One region of the Paenibacillus motobuensis genome, then DNA from elsewhere that is predicted to be linked to it. Evidence: riboswitches for the same ligand, from Rfam matches in the RefSeq annotation. Region 1 holds a riboswitch; each other region holds the start of a gene.
What was found. Region 1 has a riboswitch for cyclic di-AMP ahead of ABD014_RS15440 (TrkH family potassium uptake protein). Riboswitches for the same ligand answer to the same signal wherever they lie in the genome.
Positions count from the first base shown of each region.

Region 2: another riboswitch for cyclic di-AMP. It lies ahead of ABD014_RS22390 (resuscitation-promoting factor); the one in region 1 lies ahead of ABD014_RS15440 (TrkH family potassium uptake protein).
Region 3: another riboswitch for cyclic di-AMP. It lies ahead of ABD014_RS12660 (hypothetical protein); the one in region 1 lies ahead of ABD014_RS15440 (TrkH family potassium uptake protein).

Region 1 is NZ_BAAACX010000013.1:150,983-157,422, reverse strand. Features, by position in the region: gene ABD014_RS15445 (CPBP family intramembrane glutamic endopeptidase) at 1-784, opposite strand, end outside; cyclic di-AMP (ydaO/yuaA leader) riboswitch at 1,138-1,294, shown strand; gene ABD014_RS15440 (TrkH family potassium uptake protein) at 1,370-2,704, shown strand; gene ABD014_RS15435 (potassium channel family protein) at 2,719-3,390, shown strand; gene ABD014_RS15430 (cation:proton antiporter) at 3,415-4,659, shown strand; gene ABD014_RS15425 (LysR family transcriptional regulator) at 4,687-5,589, opposite strand; gene ABD014_RS15420 (succinate dehydrogenase cytochrome b558 subunit) at 5,866-6,440, shown strand, end outside.
Region 2 is NZ_BAAACX010000025.1:50,550-56,989, reverse strand. Features, by position in the region: gene ABD014_RS22400 (HD domain-containing protein) at 277-1,566, shown strand; gene ABD014_RS22395 (TatD family hydrolase) at 1,641-2,408, shown strand; cyclic di-AMP (ydaO/yuaA leader) riboswitch at 2,625-2,838, shown strand; gene ABD014_RS22390 (resuscitation-promoting factor) at 3,098-4,234, shown strand; gene rnmV (ribonuclease M5) at 4,451-5,002, shown strand; gene rsmA (16S rRNA (adenine(1518)-N(6)/adenine(1519)-N(6))-dimethyltransferase RsmA) at 5,002-5,892, shown strand; gene yabG (sporulation peptidase YabG) at 5,944-6,440, shown strand, end outside.
Region 3 is NZ_BAAACX010000009.1:430,400-436,839, reverse strand. Features, by position in the region: gene ABD014_RS12675 (MFS transporter) at 1-1,105, shown strand, start outside; partial or broken gene ABD014_RS12670 (sigma factor) at 1,176-1,315, shown strand; gene ABD014_RS12665 (metal-dependent hydrolase) at 1,677-2,375, opposite strand; cyclic di-AMP (ydaO/yuaA leader) riboswitch at 2,669-2,909, shown strand; cyclic di-AMP (ydaO/yuaA leader) riboswitch at 3,014-3,211, shown strand; gene ABD014_RS12660 (hypothetical protein) at 3,327-3,734, shown strand; gene kdpA (potassium-transporting ATPase subunit KdpA) at 3,784-5,463, shown strand; gene kdpB (potassium-transporting ATPase subunit KdpB) at 5,484-6,440, shown strand, end outside.

The DNA.
Region 1 (6,440 bases):
AGCCTGCAAAGGTAAGGATGTAGGCGAGCGTCTTCTGACCGCTAAGATAATCGTTGTAGGAATTCGGAACGGTGAACTTCGTCTCCATTGAAGCTACCGCGCCATATTCGAAATGAAATTGTATCTGGGCCCGTGACTGTCCGATCTCGTAATTTGGCAATTCATACAGTAAGCCGTATTGCCCTTCGACGGTAGCAAGCTTCAGATCGGCTTCACTCACTCCTAAAGTCTTCAGGTAAGGTCGGACTAACTGCTCTTTATCCGCCAGGCTGATATCGCCTTCCCGGGCCACCAGAGACAGTGTATTCTCGCGACCGTAGTCGATTAAAGCCTGCTTGGTGGCATTACTTGTCGAGATGACCTTCTCAAAGGCAACGACATTGCCCTCTTGCATATTAACGTCGATGCTTAAGAGGCTTAATATGTCATCTGGTTCTGTAAAGACAACATGGAAGACGTCATAAGGAAATTGTTTGCCATAGGATTTAGAATATTTGCCGACTAAATTTTCCTTCGTCAAATATCCGAACAGTTCAGGCTTGGTATCGTATGTAACGTGAGCATTCTGAAAATTACCGTTGATGCCAAGCTCCGTCTGAGCGAATGAAGCGGCGGCCTGCCTGGCTTGCTCTTTGCTGATGGTCTTGCTTAATTGTTGCTCCGGCTCGTTCAAGGAAGGCAGCCAAAGCTGCAGGACAATGAAGAGGACCAATCCAATCGCAGCAAGTATCCAGAGTGCTTTAGGTTTGAGCAAGATCCCAGGTGAGTTCTTGGAAGTTTGCATTTTTACAGCTCCTTTAACACTTTTTTCTAAACAAGGAATTGTTCAATGAGTCCGCTTGTCGTAACCAAGTGAGTTAGAAGCGGGGGTGACATTGAGCGTAATTCTTAGAAAACACATTCAATTAAAGATAACATAGGGGACCTTAGGTTCGCCAATCGGGATATAGTTCACGAAAATCTGCAATATCTCTGGTAAGGTCTCGCATGGCTCAGATAATGGAGTATCATAATCATAGTTTCACGCCTTTTACGCCTTTTTAGAGTTATTTAATCCAAAAGAAACTTTGTGATTACACGCCGATAAGGCTTATAATCCATTTGACGAAAATGAAATGAAAACAATGAAACAATAAAATATATAAATGGCCGAATTTCTTTACGAAAACGGGGGAACCGATTTTTAGGGGTGAGTTTCGCTGAATTTCTGGATATTCCAAGGATCCAAGCGAATAGGGCAACCGTTCATGTCCGAATCCGTCAGCTAACCTCGTAGGCCTTTGAGCAGGGACCAATCAAAAAGCATTGGATTTCCAGTGCTTTTTTTCTTTGCTACAAAAAGGATGGAGTGATTAAGTTGCAGTTAAGCATGTGGGTAAAATGGTTCAGGTTTTCCCCGCCACAGATTTTAGTATTGGGCTTCGCAGCCATTATTCTCGTCGGAGCGCTGCTGTTAATGCTGCCGATCTCAAGTACAACAGGGGAGTCTTTACCATTCGTTGATGCGCTGTTTACCGCAACTTCGGCAACCTGTGTGACGGGATTGGTCGTCGTGGATACCGGGACATATTATTCTACGTTCGGCCAGGTCGTGATTATGCTGCTGATTCAGACCGGCGGTCTCGGATTTATGACCGTGGCTACCCTATTCTCGCTCGTATTCAAGCGCAGAATATCGCTTAAGGATCGTCTCTTGCTGCAAGAGGCGATGAACCAGAACACGATGGAAGGGATCGTCCGCTTGATTCGCAAGGTTCTGATCTATTCCCTGGTCATTGAGAGCAGCGCCGCATTAATCTATACGATTCGCTGGTCCTTTGATATGCCGTTTGGACGTGCGTTATATTTTGGAATATTCCATGGAGTATCCATGTTTAATAATGCCGGTTTTGACTTGTTCGGTCACTATCAGAGCCTTACCCGCTACGTAGGCGATCCGATTGTTAACCTGGTGACGATGTTCCTGATCGTATCCGGGGGCCTTGGATTCATCGTGTTATCGGATCTTGTTGACTTCCGTAAGCACCGGAAGCTATCGCTTCATTCCAAAGTGGTATTGACGATGACGGCTTCGCTTATTTTGATCGGGGCCTTGGTGATTTACGTATTTGAGTTTACGAATCCGGGTACATTCTCAAGCCTTAGCGGGGGAGAAAAGATATGGGCTTCCTTCTTCCAGTCGGTAACACCGCGGACGGCGGGGGCAAATACGGTCGACCTGGGTTCGCTAAGGCAGGCAACTCAATTCTTCATGGTCATCCTTATGTTTATTGGTGCTTCTCCGAGCTCTACCGGGGGCGGGATTAAGACAACGACCTTCATGATTCTGGTCGGCGCTGTAATCTCGATGATTCGCGGGCGGTCTGATCTTGTGCTGTTCCGCTATCGTCTGACTCAGGACCGTATCTTCAAAGCGGTCACGCTGACGATGTTATCCTTGTTCCTCGTCATCGCGGTATCGATGGTACTATCGACGACCGAGAGTGCAAGCTTCCTGAGCATCCTTTTCGAGACGACTTCGGCTTTTGGCACGGTTGGCTTGACCGTGGGATTAACGGGTAAATTAACAGTGATAGGTAAATTTATTATCAGCTTCACGATGTTTGCCGGACGGCTAGGGCCACTAACAATGGCATATGCGCTTGGGCCGAAGAAGGGCAAAGAATTATATAGACATCCGGAAGGTAAAATTATTATTGGATAAGGGGAAGGATAAGCATGAAAACACAGCAGTTTGTAGTGATCGGACTGGGGCGTTTCGGATCTAGTTTGGCACTGGAACTGATGGATCTCGGTTATGAGGTATTGGGGATCGACCGGGATGAGGAAATTGTAAATGAATGGAGCGATAAGCTGACCCACGCCGTCGTTGCTGATGCAACGGATGAAGAGGTTCTCAAATCGCTTGGAGTACGTAACTTCGACTGCGGGATCGTAGCGATCGGCAATGATATTCAGATGAGCATACTGGCGGCAATTCTGCTTAAAGATCTTGGTTTGCCGACGGTGGTAGCCAAGGCGATCTCTGTACTACATGGTAGGGCACTGGAGAAGCTGGGCGTGGATCGAGTCATTTCTCCGGAGCGGGATATGGGTATCCGGGTAGCACACCAATTGGTGACGCCGAATTTGCTTGATTATATCCAATTGTCTAAAAATTACAGCATCGTGGAGATGAACGTTCCTGAATGCCTTAACGGTAAAAATGTAGGAGAGCTTCATCCACGAGCTCGCTTTGGCTGCACGATTGTGGCCATTCATCGCGAGAATGGTGTAATCGTTGCGCCGACAGCGATGGATCAATTGAAAACCGGAGACATTATGGTCATTATCGGCTCCAATGAGAATGTTGAAGAGTTCGAAATGATGGTTAACGAGAATATTTCCTAATCTATCCCTGGGATGTGATAATAGATGGAATCTGCGGCTACAGAGGCTATTAGGCACTTACTTATTTTGATTTTATTTGTTATTACCGTGGGCATGATTTCAGGGAAAATAGCTTCTATCCTCAAGCTCCCGGATGTAGCAGTCTATATTGCAACAGGGATGCTGCTAGGTCCGGGCCTCGGCTGGATCCATGAAGCGAGTGGCTCGCTGATCAATCAGATCATTCTGACGGTTGGCTCGGTCTTGATTCTGTTTGACGGGGGACGCAACTTAAGGCTTAGTGGGCTAAAGGAGATATGGATCAGCCTATCGTTGTTAAGTGTATTGGGAGTGCTAATTACGATGGGGGTAGTCGGTGTAGGTGTTCATTATTTATTTGGGGTCAGTTGGGTGTTCTCTTTCCTGGCAGGTGCGGTGATCGCTTCTACGGACCCGGCATCCATTATTCCGGTATTCAGGCAGGTGAACATCAAGAAGAGGGTCCGGGAGACCGTGGAGAGCGAATCGGCTTTTAATGATGCTACCGGCTCAATTCTGACCTTTGCCTTTCTGGTGGCGGTCACCAGCGGCGGCGAATTGAACATTGGCATGATGGGCTGGGATTTCGTGAAGACAGCCTTTGGCGGCATTGCTGTTGGTCTTGTTATAGCCGGTTTTCTATCGTATTTTACGGGACATATAAAGCACGGGATTTTAAGTGAATATACGACTCTTGTTATGATAGTATGTGCACTGGCCAGCTATTTGATTGCGGATTTGCTTGGTTTTAGTGGATTTATGGCTACTTTCGTAGCTGGAGTTATATGGGGTAATGCGGACATATTCAATCTGAATATGGAGGAGAAGCGTTCAGAGATCGGGGCAGTCTCCGACAACATTACTTTAATGATGCGGATGCTTATTTTTATCCTTCTAGGCAGTCAAGTGAATTTCACTACGCTGGGACACTACTTCTGGCAGAGTCTAGCTGCTGTCTTAATATTGATGTTCGTGGCCCGGCCGTTAACGGTATTGATCTGCGCCTGGCCAGATCGTAAAGCAAAGTGGACATGGCAGGAACTGCTCTTCATGTGCTGGGTACGGGAGACGGGAGTTATTCCCGCGGCGTTATCAGGCATGATTGTAGGGATGGGCGTCGCTAATGCCCAGATTATTTCAGCTATTGCCTTTATGGCTATTATGCTGACGATTATAGTTCAAGCCAGCACGACGGGTTGGGCAGCCCGGAAGCTGGGGCTTGAAGTAAGCAAGGAAGCGGCGCGCCAGTAAGACAGGCACGCTGCTTTTTTTTACATATTAGATAGTAAGAACTTGGATCAAATGGCTGCGGATATCGTTCACCCATTCTTTGATTTCACTGCTTAGATTGGTCTTGCTGCCGTAGATCAGACAAGTCTCCCGGCGCGTCTGCTCCAGCTCCTTCATTGGCAAGGTAACGAGATCATTGTCTTTCAGGAGTTGCTTGCGCAAATAGGATTTTGGAAGTAGTGTAGCAGATTTACAGGTTGGCAGAAGACGTACGATCGCTTCGAAGGAGTCAATCTCCATCCTGACGTCAGGGATAATGCCATAGCGTACGAACACCTCATCGATCAGCTTACGATACCAGGTGCCCTTAGAGAAAATGATCATCGAGCGGTCGTTGAGATCGCCCATTGCCACAGGGATGCCATCCGCAAGCTCGTGTCCACGCGGGACGACTAGCTCAAGGTGATCCTGGAAGAGCGGAATGCATTTTAAGCCAGACTCGCTGATGGAGGAGGCGATGACGCCGATATCGACCTTTTTCTCCCTAACGTAGGAGACAATCTCATGGGTTTTGCCAGTGAGCAGCTTGACCTCCATGTCTGGAAAGTTGTTCATCAGTGCGGTGACAAGAGGAGGCAGTGTCGTCTGCAACGTCGTGAGGCTGGCGCCGAGGGTTACGGTGCTGCGATTGGCCGCTTTGAATCGTGAGACGGACTGCAGGAAGTTCTGATGGCGCTGCCGCTGCTCCAGGGCATAGAGATAGGCCTCGTGGCCAACGCGGGTCAACTCAAGCTTCTTGCCATTACGGTTGAACAGGGCGACTCCCCATTCTTCCTCTAGCTTGGCGATTTTCCTCGATAAGGCAGGCTGAGACAAATTAAGCAGCTTCGAAGCTTTATTTAAGCTAGACTGTTCTACAACGGTAGTAAAGACAATCAATTCTTCCAGCAATTCGATCCTCCTCTTTATTCGATCGATTTCTACGGATATGAAATTCTCTTATGCATAATAGTTATAACAGTTAATAATTATATTGCAATTCCATTATAAGCTAAAAAGGAGTAACATGAAAGTGACACAAGTTGTTCACATGTTACTTTTGTAACAAGGCAGGATAGATGGCTGTTTGTGCGAATTATCATTTACGCTCATTTCACAGACTGCTGTCGAATTCTAATGTATGAGTATGTAAAGGACGATGGAGACGAGAAAGGGGTACACGAACTTATGAAAGGGTTTTATTCCAGGAAACTGCATTCGCTTCTGGGCATTATTCCGCTAGGTTTCTTCCTTCTGGAGCACATGCTGACGAATTTCTCTGCGGTTGAGGGGGGAAGCCAGGGCTTTAAAGACAGCGTAGCATTCTTGAACAGTCTGCCGCTGATCCTGGTACTGGAGATTGTGGGCATTTATTTGCCGCTGCTGTACCACGGTGTCTACGGCCTATACATCGCTTTTCAGGCGAAGCCGAATAACGGCAATTATGCTACGGAGCGCAATCTGCGCTACCTGCTGCAGCGGATTACCGGAATTATCGTATTCTTATTTGTTATCTGGCATGTGTATGAGACGAGAATTCAAGTGGCACTGGGCAATGTAACACATGATCAGTTAGGTGGAGTCATGCATGACATTATGATGCAGCCGATATTTTTCATTATTTATTTGATCGCTGTTGTGTCTGCCTCCTTCCATTTTGCCAATGGCTTATGGTCGTTTCTTGTTAGTTGGGGAATTACGGTGGGGCCGCGCTCGCAGCGTATATCCTCATACATTTGCATGAGTATGTTTGTGATCGTATC
Region 2 (6,440 bases), on a different contig from region 1:
ATTATGATACCAACCATTGCCAGAATAGTCAACCTATTTATGGTAGAGTTCATTTTTATTTCTATTTTTTTGGTTGAAAAAGCATAATTCATCCTTAAATTACTGTTAGATAGGCGCTTTTCCGCTTAAAACAGGTTATTCTATGATTCGACAATTTGGAAAGTGTATATTCAACAACTTTAGACAAAATTCGACAAAACCTGTCGACATTAGCTAAACTTTCGTCAAATCGCCTTACAAAGTTTTTTTTCAAATTACGGTTAAGGAGGGATTTACATGTATCGTCAGCTTCGGGAAGAGAAAGTGTTCAAGGATCCAGTTCACAATTATGTTCATGTGCAGGATGAAATTATTTGGTCGCTCATTAATACTTCGGAATTTCAGCGTTTGCGCCGGATCCGTCAGCTTGGAACTTCTTATTTAACATTCCATGGTGCTGAGCACAGTCGATTCTCCCATTCTTTAGGAGTCTATGAAATTACCCGGCGAATTATTTCTCAATTTGAGCGTGCCAATTATGCGGACTGGCCTCGGGAAGAGGGAATGGTAGCTTTATGTGCTGCATTATTGCATGATTTGGGCCATGGTCCATTCTCTCATTCTGTAGAGCAGGCCTTCCAGATGCATCATGAGGATTGGACATGCCGTATTCTGCTCGGTGATACAGAGGTCAGATCGGTGCTGCGCCGGATGGGGGATGATTTCCCTGATAAAGTAGCGGCGGTGATCCGCAAGGATTATGAACAACCTATAGTTGTTAATCTTGTCTCCAGCCCACTGGATGCCGATCGTATGGACTATTTGCTGCGAGATGCTTATTTTACCGGCGTTAATTATGGAACGATAGATATGGACCGGATTCTACGGATGCTTAGACCCTATAAAGGAAGAATTGTCGTCAAGGATTCGGGTATGCATGCGGTGGAAGATTATTTAATGTCCAGGTATCAGATGTACTGGCAGATTTATTTCCATCCGGTTACACGGAGCTCAGAGATCATTTTAAGGCAGATTTTCAAAAGAGCGAAGGAGCTATATGAGCAAGGCCATCGCTTCAAGTTCCTGCCGGAACCATTGCCTTCATTATTTAATCGCACCATGACGGTACAGGACTATCTTCAATTAGATGAAGCGTTGATTCAGACGGCCTTCATGCAGTGGAGGAAGGAGACAGATGAGCTGCTTGGAGAACTATGCTCCCGGTTCATCGATCGTAAGCTGTATAAATATGTAGAGATGGACTCTTTGGATATGGAGACGATTGAAGAGATTAGAGCTGCTTTTGATAAGGCAGGGCTTAATCCGGAATACGATTTGGAAATTGATTTTCCAACGGATCTGCCGTATGATGTGTTTCGTCCGGATGGGGAGGGGCGAGAGAAGCAGATCTTGCTTCTGGACCGTCAAGAACGCTTGCGTGAAATTTCTGAAGTATCAGATATTGTCAGATCGATCAGTGGTCTGCAACGCGGGAAATTCCATTTGTATTTTCCAGATGATAAAGTTCGTACAATTATTGACGAATTGCCGCATGAGATTGCTGAGATATTCGTAGACCAGCATTAAAATTCTCGAATTATGCCAGAATGGAGTCAACAATAACTAACAAATTTACTAACTGGGAGGCGCAATTTACATTGATGCTTATTGATACACATACCCATTTGGATGCTCCGCAGTTCGACGAGGATCGTGAGGAGGTCATTCAGCGGGCTCTGGAACAGGGAGTTACGCGGATGATCAACATTGGCTTTAATCGGGAGACGATTCCGACGACGATGAAATTGGCGGAGCAATATGACTTTATCTATGCGGCCGTAGGCTGGCATCCACAAGATGCGATTACGATGCAGGATGGGGACCTCGATTGGATTGCCGAATTGTGCAAGCATGAGAAGGTCGTTGCGATTGGTGAGATCGGGCTGGATTATTATTGGGATACGTCACCCAAAGATGTGCAGCATAAGGTTCTGCGCGATCAGATCGGACTTGCTAGGAGTCTAGGGATGCCGATTTCGATTCATAATCGCGATGCACATGAGGATATTGTGCGAATTTTGCAGGAAGAGAAGGCAAATGAAGTTGGCGGTGTTATGCATTCCTTCTCAGGTAGCTGGGAAATTGCCAAAATGTGTCTAAATATGGGATTTCATTTGTCATTTGGCGGGCCGATTACGTTCAAAAATGCCAAGCAGCCGAAGGAGGTCATCGCGAAGGTTCCAATGGACCGATTATTGATCGAGACGGACTCCCCATATTTAACTCCACACCCATATCGTGGGAAGAGAAATGAGTCGGGTTACGTTCGTCTAGTCGCCGAGGCGGCAGCGGAATTAAAAGGGATTTCTTTGGAAGAATTATCCAGCCTAACGACCAAGAATGCAATGGAACGATTTGGTATTCGCTGAATTATTGAGAAAAAGTGATGAAAAAATGAGTAAACGAGAAAGATTAATGCATTTTAACAATTAAAACTCTGTTTATTACATTTTTTTAACCAATTATTAAAATAAACGTTGTTGATTCGTCCTTTACAACATGTATCGAAACAAGATAGAATTTCTTCAGTAATCGATTTGGCGATTCTCACAAACTTTATTTTGCCAAAGATTACCGAAGTTCCATAACCAGTCTCGCTGAATCTCCGAGTATGGAGAACGGGGGAACCGATCACGGCAATTCATGAGATTATGAATGATCATGTCGTGAAGGATTTCTTTGTAAGGGTCTATGGGGTGAATTCGAGGTCATTGCGCCATGAGCGAATGAACTGAGAAAGGGCGACTCTCTACGTCCTAACCCGACAGCTAACCTCGTAGGCGTATCCAGAGAGGCAACAACTCGTGCATCTACACATCATTGATTATTCAGGAAGCCACGAACAGAGTTCCTCTAACTCTTTCTTTAGGCTTCTTTTGTTTTGAATAAACTTAGTAGGGTCATCATACTGTTGTTTACAGGGGGTGGCTAATGCCGAGAGGACTGGGACAGGAATGCGAAGTGCGCTTTATGGCATTTCGTAAAATCGATCTGTAGTCACGTCAATTGCATGATATGTCGATCTAGACGGCGGGACTATGTAAGGAGGACGGAAGATATGGGATTTTTCCGTAACCAGGATACCCATGAATCACGCTCATCCAGCATGTCTTACGCAATGCGATGGAAGCAAGAACATCTGCGTCAGGTTTTGCTTGTTGGAGTTCTGGCCATTGCAGTAATCACCATCATCCTGATTTGGTTCTACACACAGAACAGTAAAAAAATATATTTAGTTGTCGATGGAAAGACAGAGTCAATCACAACCAGACATTCCTTGGTCAACAAAGTGCTCGATGAACAATCCATCATATTGCAGCCGGGCGATGAAGTTTCCAAATCGTTGTCGAGCGCAATAGAAGATGGGGACCGGATTGAGATTGTTCGGGCCGTTCCCGTCAGCATCAGCGTGGATGGCACTCATAAGCTGACCTTCACCACGAAGTCCAAAGTAGAGGATGCTATTCAGGAACTAGGCGTAGATGTGAATCAGGAGGACAAAGTTTCTCCAGACTTGAATCAGACCATTTCAGCGAACATGGTTATTAATATCGTTCGTGTTAAGAAACATAATATTCAACAACAAGAGACCGTACCATTCAATGTCGTCAAGACAAGTGATGATCAACTGCTGAAGGGTGAAACCAAGGTCGTACAGGAAGGCAGCCAGGGCCTAGTCGTGCACAATGTTGAGAAGGTGTATGAGGATGGCAAATTCGTGTCGAAGCGTTGGCTTGGCAAAGAGGTCGTTAAGAAGGCCACTCCTAAGGTCATTGCCGTAGGCACGAAGCCGAAGACTGCTGTGATGTCCGCTAGCATTTCCCGCTCCTCGGATCAGGTGAGCATCAGCGGATTGACTAAGAAGGGCGGAGTCTCGTTCAAATATAAAAAAGTACTCAAGAACGTAACCTTGACTGCCTACTCTGCAGAAGAGGATGGAATTGGCACGAAGACAGCTACAGGAACCCGGGTTAAAGAGGGAAGAACGATCGCTGTCGATAAGAATGTCGTTCCGTTAGGCTGGTGGGTGTACATTGAGGGCCTCGGATTCCGCAAAGCGGAAGATACCGGCGGCGCTATTAAAGGCAACAAAATGGACGTATATTTCGATTCGCTCAAAACAGCAAATCAATTCGGCCGCAAGAAGGGACGGACAGTTTATGTCATCGGCCCGACCAAGCCGGAGCTCAACTAGTTCGCTGCAGAGTTGAATGGATATACCGAAATAGGATAATTACTAGTGGGGGTTCAAAAAGTGGACTTTTTGAGCAACCTCTATTAGGATGATGAATAAGACAGTGGATAAGAAGAGGAGTATATCCTCTTCTTTTTGTTTTGCTTATTAAAGCGTATAATTTTCAGGGATATGTTTATAAGAGGAACAACCGCTATATGGAAGGGAAGACCGTATATGATCAAAGAGATCATTGTGGTGGAAGGCCGGGACGATACTGTGGCGATTAAGCGTGCCGTAGAGGCCGATACGATTGAGACGGGCGGTTCAGCCATCAATGAGAGAACACTGCGCAAAATAGCGCTTGCCCAAGAGCGACGCGGGGTTATTATATTTACAGATCCGGATCATGCCGGAGAGAGGATTCGCAAGATCGTTGCTCAGCGTGTGCCAGGCTGCAAGCACGCCTTCCTGCGGGAGGCCGATGCGACCAAGCGGGGAGATATCGGTGTCGAGAATGCGTCGCCAGAGGCGATCCGAGAGGCTCTGAGCCGAGTACGCAGCGAGACCGAGGGAATGGACCCTCTAATCGATTGGGAAGACTTAATCGATGCAGGGCTCATTATTCACCCACAGGCGGCTGCAAGAAGACGTAAGCTTGGCGAGTTGCTCGGGATCGGTTATTGCAATGGCAAACAGCTGTATAAGCGGCTAGTGGTCTTTAAGATCAGCCGGGAGGAGTTCGCGGCTGCACTGGCACAATTGGAGGATGAAGGGGTAATTCATTAATGACGATAAGAGAAGATATAGCAACTCCACGCCGAACGAAGGAGATTATCCAACGTCATGGCTTCTCGTTTAAAAAGAGCCTGGGTCAGAACTTTCTGATTGACCAAAATATTCTTAACAAAATTGTAGCAGCGGCTGGACTGGACAAGACGAAGGGAGCGCTAGAGGTCGGCCCTGGTATCGGGGCGCTTACTGAGAAGCTCGCTGAGGAAGCCAGCAAAGTGACCGCAGTTGAGATCGACCAACGGCTGTTGCCGATCCTTGGAGAGGTGCTGGAGCCGTTCCCTCATGTGCAGGTGGTCCATGGCGACGTGTTGAAGCTAGATCTGAAGGAGTTGTTCGCTCAGCAATTCAGCGATGTGAGTGGCGTCAGCGTAGTGGCCAATCTGCCTTACTATGTTACCACACCTATCCTGATGAAGTTGCTGGAAGAGAAGCTGCCTTTGGAGAACATCGTAGTCATGATTCAGAAGGAGGTGGCTGAGCGAATGGCCGCTTCTCCAGGAGGGAAGGAATACGGCAGCTTGAGTATTGCAGTGCAATATTACAGCGAGCCTGAGCTGGTCTGTACAGTGCCTCACAGCGTGTTTATCCCACAGCCGAATGTAGAGTCCGCAGTGATCCGTCTTAAGGTGCGCAAGCAGCCTCCGGTTCAAGTTGAGGACGAAGCGTTCTTCTTTGAGGTGGTACAAGCTTCTTTTGCACAGAGACGCAAGACGATCTCGAACAATCTAAAGAGCCGTTTCTTCCCGAAGGAGGGCAGGGAGCGTCTGGAGGCTCTGCTGGAAGAGGCCAGCATCGCCCCGTCAAGACGGGCGGAGACGCTGGATCTTCTTGAATTTGCCAAGCTGAGCAATGTGCTAGCGCAATTCGGATTGAACGAAGCTTAGCTGTAACCAATCCCTTTATCCGCCCATACGATGGGGTAGAGGTGATGGATTGTGACGAAATTGGGAGACTTGGTCGTCCGCAAATCCTATGGAGGGGATGTTACCTTCCGAGTGGAGAGAATTGAGCGGAGCGTGGCCATCATAAAGGGAACAGAATTTCGTCTTCTGGCCGATGCGCCACTGACGGATTTGTTAGAGGTGGACCCAGGTTCACCTGGAGAGAAGACAGAACGTGCGCGGATCAAGGCGACCGAATCGCTGCAGCGGCTGCGTCAGGACCGCCAGCAGCTGGCGGAGCGCAATCAGGTTGCGGTCCAGCAGTGGTCACCTGCGGCTCAGGAGCAGGCTTATTTTGAGGTGCCTGGAAAGGTGCTGCATTTGGATGGGGATGAGAGATACTTACAGAAGAGTCTTGATCTCTACGAGAAGCTTAGAGTGCCTGTGAACGGCTATTATGTAAATGAGTCTGCTATGCCTAACGTGCTGTACCGACTGCTGCCAACCGTGAACCCGGACATTGTCGTGCTGACAGGACATGATGGGGTACT
Region 3 (6,440 bases), on a different contig from region 1:
GGCGGCGGACTGGGGACTGACCCCGCAGCAAACAGGCTTGTTTACAAGTATTAACTCGATCGGAATGGTGTTCGGAGCCGCTTTGGCTGGTCTAATGGCCGACAAATTCGGCCGTAAAGCCGTTCTGCTCTGGACACTGGTCATCTTCGCTGTGGCGAGCGGTTTGTCCGCCGCTGCTACTGGATTTGCCATACTGTGCGTGCTTCGCTTTATTGCGGGCTTTGGGCTTGGCGGCGAGTTGCCCGTAGCATCCACATTGGTCTCGGAATCTGTTCCAGCCAAGGATCGGGGGCGGGCTGTAGTTCTGCTTGAGAGCTTCTGGGCCATCGGCTGGATTCTGTCAGCGCTGATCGCATATTTTGTAATCCCGGATTACGGATGGCGGACGGCTTTTGTCATTAGTGGTTTACCGGTCGTGTACGCCCTATATTTACGTCGATCCATTGAGGACCCACCGCGGTTTGTCGCGCAATCTGATACAATGAGACAGAGATTTTCAGTAAGAGAGAAGCTGCAATCTGTATGGTCAGCTCCTCATCGACGCTCGACGATCATGCTCTGGATCCTATGGTTTACTGTAGTCTTCTCGTATTATGGAATGTTCCTGTGGCTGCCTTCGGTCATGGTCCTGAAGGGCTTCAGTCTCGTCAAGAGCTTTGAATACGTGTTGATTATGACACTGGCTCAATTGCCGGGTTATTTCACAGCTGCCTACTTCATAGAGAAGTTCGGTCGGAAATTCGTATTAGTCTTGTACCTGGTACTTACTGCTGCAAGCGCGGCCTGGTTCGGGAGCGCTACGACGGAAGGGATGCTGATTGCCTCGGGAATCTGCTTGTCCTTCTTTAACTTGGGGGCGTGGGGAGGCATGTATGCCTATACGCCTGAGCTGTATCCGACGAAGGTCCGATCGACAGGTGTTGGCTTCGCTGCTTCCTTCGGCCGGGTTGGCGGGGTGATCGCTCCGTTCCTGGTTGGCTGGCTCGTAGCCCGAGAAGTACCGATCAGCTCGATCTTCTGGCTGTTCTTCGTCACCGTACTGATCGGCGCGATTGCCGTCCTCTGGCTGGGCACCGAGACAAAAGGGAAGGAACTTTTGGACTAGCTTTGGATTAGCAAGTACCTCTGTGCCTGTCTGTTCAAGGGAGCGCTAATGAAAAATTGAGCTGGCATAAAGGGGAGAACAAGGTGATGCAGAAGCGAAACGCCGATTGCGGAAGCGAATCCACGTCTTGTTGTAAGTATCGCACGACGTTATGTCGGCCGGTGTATGGTATTTCTCGATTTGATCCAGGAAGGCAACATGGGCCTGATTGCGTGATTCTGCTATTTTGGAGATTCTAACGAAACGTGGTATCGTTATTGGCTCCAATTTTGGCCGCTGAGATTTTTAACAAAACTGGGTATCGCTATTGAATACGAATCATACCTTTTTGCCAGGATTTCGCCCAAATAACGATATGGTGTTTCGTTAAAAATAATTTCCCGCTTTTTTGGAGCAAATAACGATCTGTAGTTTCGTTAGAAATAAAAATAGCAAATAGCTGCTGATAAGCAGCTATTTTTGTTTGGGCCAGCTTTGGGTGGTCGGTGCGGGCGGTTATGAGCCGGATGCTCTAGCAACTGAGCTAATGGAATAAATAGAGCGGTCGATGAAGTTAGACGAGATAGGCCAATTAACGCTCCAACTGCGCTTTATCGAGGCTTTCGCCTGGCAGAAGGGCATGGCCGGATATGCCAAGCTTTTGCAATTGGTGGGCGAATTGTGTTCCGTCCTGTTTGATGATGCCAAATGTATCGTAGTGAACCGGGACCACGTGCTTGGCGCCGATCCATTCGGCGGCGAGCAGAGCGTCTTCCGGTCCCATGGTGAAGAAATCTCCGATCGGGATAAAAGCGAGATCGATCTTATGCTTGCTTCCGATGAGCTTTATATCGCTGAATAGTGCGGTATCGCCACAATGATATACCGTGAAACCGTTGATATTGAGTACAATGCCTGCGGCAACCCCCAGGTAGACATTCGTTCCGTTCACTTCAACGGAAGAACTGTGGAGAGCCGGAGTGAAGGTCAGCTTGCCGAACGGGAAGTTGTACGAACCTCCCAGGTTCATTCCTGTCGCCTTAAGCCCTTTCTGCTCAAAGAAGCCCGCCAGTTCAACGATAGCTACGATGGAGGCTCCAGTTCTTCTGGCGATCACCTCAGCATCCCCGATATGATCCGAGTGCCCATGGGTAAGTAGGATATAATCGACATCGATATCTTCAGCCACAGCAGCTGCTTTAGGATTACCGGTCAAGAACGGGTCAATGATCAAACGGCAATCGCCAGTATCTAAATATACGCATGAATGTCCGAGATACGTTATTTTCATAAATATCGCTCCTTTTGGCAAAATGATGAACTAACTCTATTATAGCGAAGGAGAGACATGAGTAAAATTTTATCGCGTTGGCAGCTGCGATTTCAACAGTTTCCCCGGCAGGATCCTTATAAAAGAATTTAAAATCAAGAGTAGAAATGAGCTATAGCGAAAATTAGAGAGAGCCATATCAATGTAAGCGGTATATTTTCATATTCCTTTAAATTAATCGCTTTTTTTGCCGGGAAGTTGGCTTTACAGTCAAACCTTGCAGCGGTATGATTCAATCCATAATCAATATTATCCAATTCCGATCGCTTAATCTCTGGGATGTTCCAGAGAACGGAGGAACCAACAAGAGCTTGCTGTGTGATGATCAACGCAGCTTGCTCATCGTCTGAATGGCCAGGGCTGGTGTGAGAGCCAACACAGGCCCATTCGGACAGGGGTGAATCCTGAGAAAGAGACCATGGACTCTTCTCAGGTAGGGCGACTCTCACCGCCCGAATCCGTCAGCTAACTTCGTCAGCGTGGGTATGAGAGAGGAAAGGTGACTGCGCGCCGCAACGAATTCGGCCACAGAGGACCGTTTGCCTCTGTGGTTTTTTATGCTCTTTTTTGAAAAATGAACTGAAATACAATACAACATCAATCAAAATTCGCTGAATGCTGTCGTGGATATGACAGCAGCGGGGGAACCAACGGTACTGAGTGATGCCCGATCTGCGGGCTTCTAAACCTTAGTTCCATGGGGTGAATCGCTTGGAGGATAAACGTATTTTCCAAGGTAGGGCGACTTCCGCGCCCGAATCCGTCAGCTAACCTCGTAAGCGTCTAGGAAGAGGCAACCACCAAGGTCGGGTAGTGGGTCTAAGACCACTCATTAAGCCGCGGGAAAGGTTACTATCTTTCCTGCGGCTTCTTTTGTGTTGTCCTCTGCAAATTCAAGGAGGGTGTTCTCAAGTGGAGGAAGAGTTTGTTCTAGTAGCAGCACCGAATCCGGTTGGACTGAAGTTTATTTTGCTGCTGATGGCGGCGAAGCGTAATTTCGCGGTCATGGTGAACAACAAGAAGGAGGAAGAAGTCCTTCATAAACTGGGCGTAAGACATGTACTGCGTATCAAGACGGATGACGAGCAGAGCTGGATCGTCCCGCCGTTTCCGATCGGACGCTGTTATATTTTTGAACTGAGTATGACATTAACCTGTCGCTATTTGCAAATCTGTCGGAGATGGACGCGTGATCAGATTTTCATTATTACTCCGAATAGAAATCCGCGCATGATTTACAAAGGGCTAGGAGCTTCTTATGTCATCCATTCCGTAAGCGGAGAGGTTGGATTTCTGCTTGCAGCAAAGCTTGAGCGATAAGCCAGAGCTTAAAAACAATAAGTAGGATTCCAGATGGGGTGAGTGTATTATGGATTATTTACAAATGTTCATTGTGATCGGCGTAATATTGCTGCTGGTGAAGCCGGTCGGTACTTATATATATCATGTTTTCTCTAATGTACCTAATCGTAGTGATCGCATTTTCGGAGCAATGGAGCGGTTTATTTTCAACATAGCCGGCTATAGGCGGCGCGAAGCGATGGATTGGAAGAAATATGTGATCAGCTTGCTGGCAACGAATGTGGTGTTGATGACAATCAGTTTTCTGCTTCTCAGCCTGCAGCAGTGGTTCCCATGGAATCCCGAAGGAAGCGGCAGCATGGAGCCGACGCTGGCATTCAATACGGTAATTAGCTTCATGACCAACACGAATCTGCAGCATTATAGCGGGGAGACAGGGCTTAGCTATTTCTCGCAAATGGCTGTAATCACAATGATGATGTTCACATCAGCTGCTACAGGTCTATGCGCCGCCATCGCTTTTATCCGCGGAATTACAGGAAGAGGCCAACGGCTGGGGAATTTCTTTGAGGATTTTGTGAAGGCGATTGTCCGTATTCTTCTGCCTGCTTCTCTGATCGTGACGCTGCTACTGGTCGCGCTTCAGGTTCCGCAGACCTTGCGGCCTACCACGGCAGTGAACACGCTGGAAGGGATTGTACAGCGAATCTCGCTTGGACCGGTGGCCTCGCTGGAATCCATTAAGCATTTGGGCACGAACGGTGGTGGATTCTTTGGAGCAAATTCATCCCATCCGTTCGAGAACCCAAGCGGGTTGACGAATGCAATTGAGATGTGGTCCATGTGGGTGATCAGCGCGTCATTACCTTATACATTCGGTTTATTCGCGCGCAATAAGAAGCAGGGTTGGGTTATTTTCTCGGCGATGATGGTCTTGTTCCTTGCATTTCTGTCTTTGGTCTATTTCAGCGAGAAGGCCGGGAACCCGCTCTTCCATACGCTTGGGATAGACGTCGCGCAAGGAAATATGGAGGGCAAAGAGGTTCGTTTCGGGGTTACGGGCTCGGCACTTTTTACGGCGATTACCACCGCTGCGACTACGGGGAGCGTCAATAATATGCATGATTCGCTTACTCCGCTCGGCGGCTTGGCAGCTTTATCCCAGATGATGTTGAACGTCGTCTTCGGTGGGAAGGGCGTCGGACTTATGAACATGGTGATGTACGCCATACTCGGTGTGTTTATTTGTGGATTAATGGTCGGCAGAACGCCGGAATTCCTCAGCAAGAAGATTGAAGCCAGGGAGATGAGGCTGATCGCAATTGCGATTCTTATCCATCCCTTAATTGTGCTTGCACCAACGGCGATCAGTACTATGACTGGGTTAGGGTATGGCGCAGTTACGAATCCGGGGTATCATGGACTGTCGCAAATGCTGTATGAATATGCATCCTCTGCGGCAAATAACGGCTCCGGTTTCGAGGGTCTCGCGGATAATACGGCGTTCTGGAACATCATGACCGGATTGGTCATGCTCCTGGGCCGCTACGTCTCTATGATTGCCTTGTTAGCTGCTGCAGGGTCCTTAATGCAGAAAGAACCCGTCATGGAGACCATCGGCACGCTGCGGACAGACAATAAATTATTTGCTGGAATTCTCGTCGGAACGGTATTGCTTATCGGAGCTCTTACTTTTCTGCCGGTTCTTGCCGCAGGTCCTGTTGCTGAGTATTTGACGCTAAAATAATTCAAAGAGGTGTGCTAAACATGAGCACTAGGCATAAATCGATGTTATCCAGAAACATGATGCGAGGAGCCGTACTGGACAGCTTTAAGAAGCTGAATCCGATATGGATGATCAAGAATCCGGTTATGTTCGTCGTAGAAATCGGAGCTTTCCTCGTACTCCTACAAATCTTGTTCCCTGGATTGCTTGGGGAAGATCACATTACGGGAGTCAACGTGGCCATCTTCTTGATCCTGTTAATTACGATATGGTTCGCGAATTTTGCTGAAGCTCTTGCGGAAGGAAGAGGGAAGGCCCAGGCGGACAGCTTGAAGAAGACGAAGCAGCAAGTTATGGCTAACCAATTAATAGGCGGCAGTACGAGAAGCGTACCTTCCTCCGAGCTGTGCAAAGGCGATGTTGTTGTTGTATCGCAAGGGGAGATGATCCCGGCAGACGGTGAAATTATCGAGGGGCTGGCCTCGGTGGATGAATCTGCGATCACGGGGGAATCGGCTCCGGTTATTAAAGAAGCTGGCGGCGACTTCAGTTCAGTTACAGGCGGAACTCTGGTCGTTAGCGACAGGATTGTTATTCGTGTTACGAGCGATCCTGGACAGTCATTTATCGACCGGATGATTTCATTAGTTGAAGGTGCCGAACGTCAGAAGACACCGAATGAGATTGCTTTAGGAACTTTGCTTACCGTATTAACAGTTATTTTCCTGATTGTGGTCATTACCTTAAAGCCGATAGCCGATTATTTGGATATTCATCTGGAGATCACCGTGCTAGTATCGCTGCTTGTCTGCCTAATTCCGACGACAATCGGGGGGCTGTTGTCCGCGATCGGGATTGCTGGAATGGACCGGGTGACTCAATACAATGTACTGGCGATGTCCGGTAAGGCCGTTGAAGCTGCCGGAGATGTCAATACAATGATCCTCGATAAGACAGGTACGATTACATTTGGCAACCGAATGGCAGCTGAATTTCTC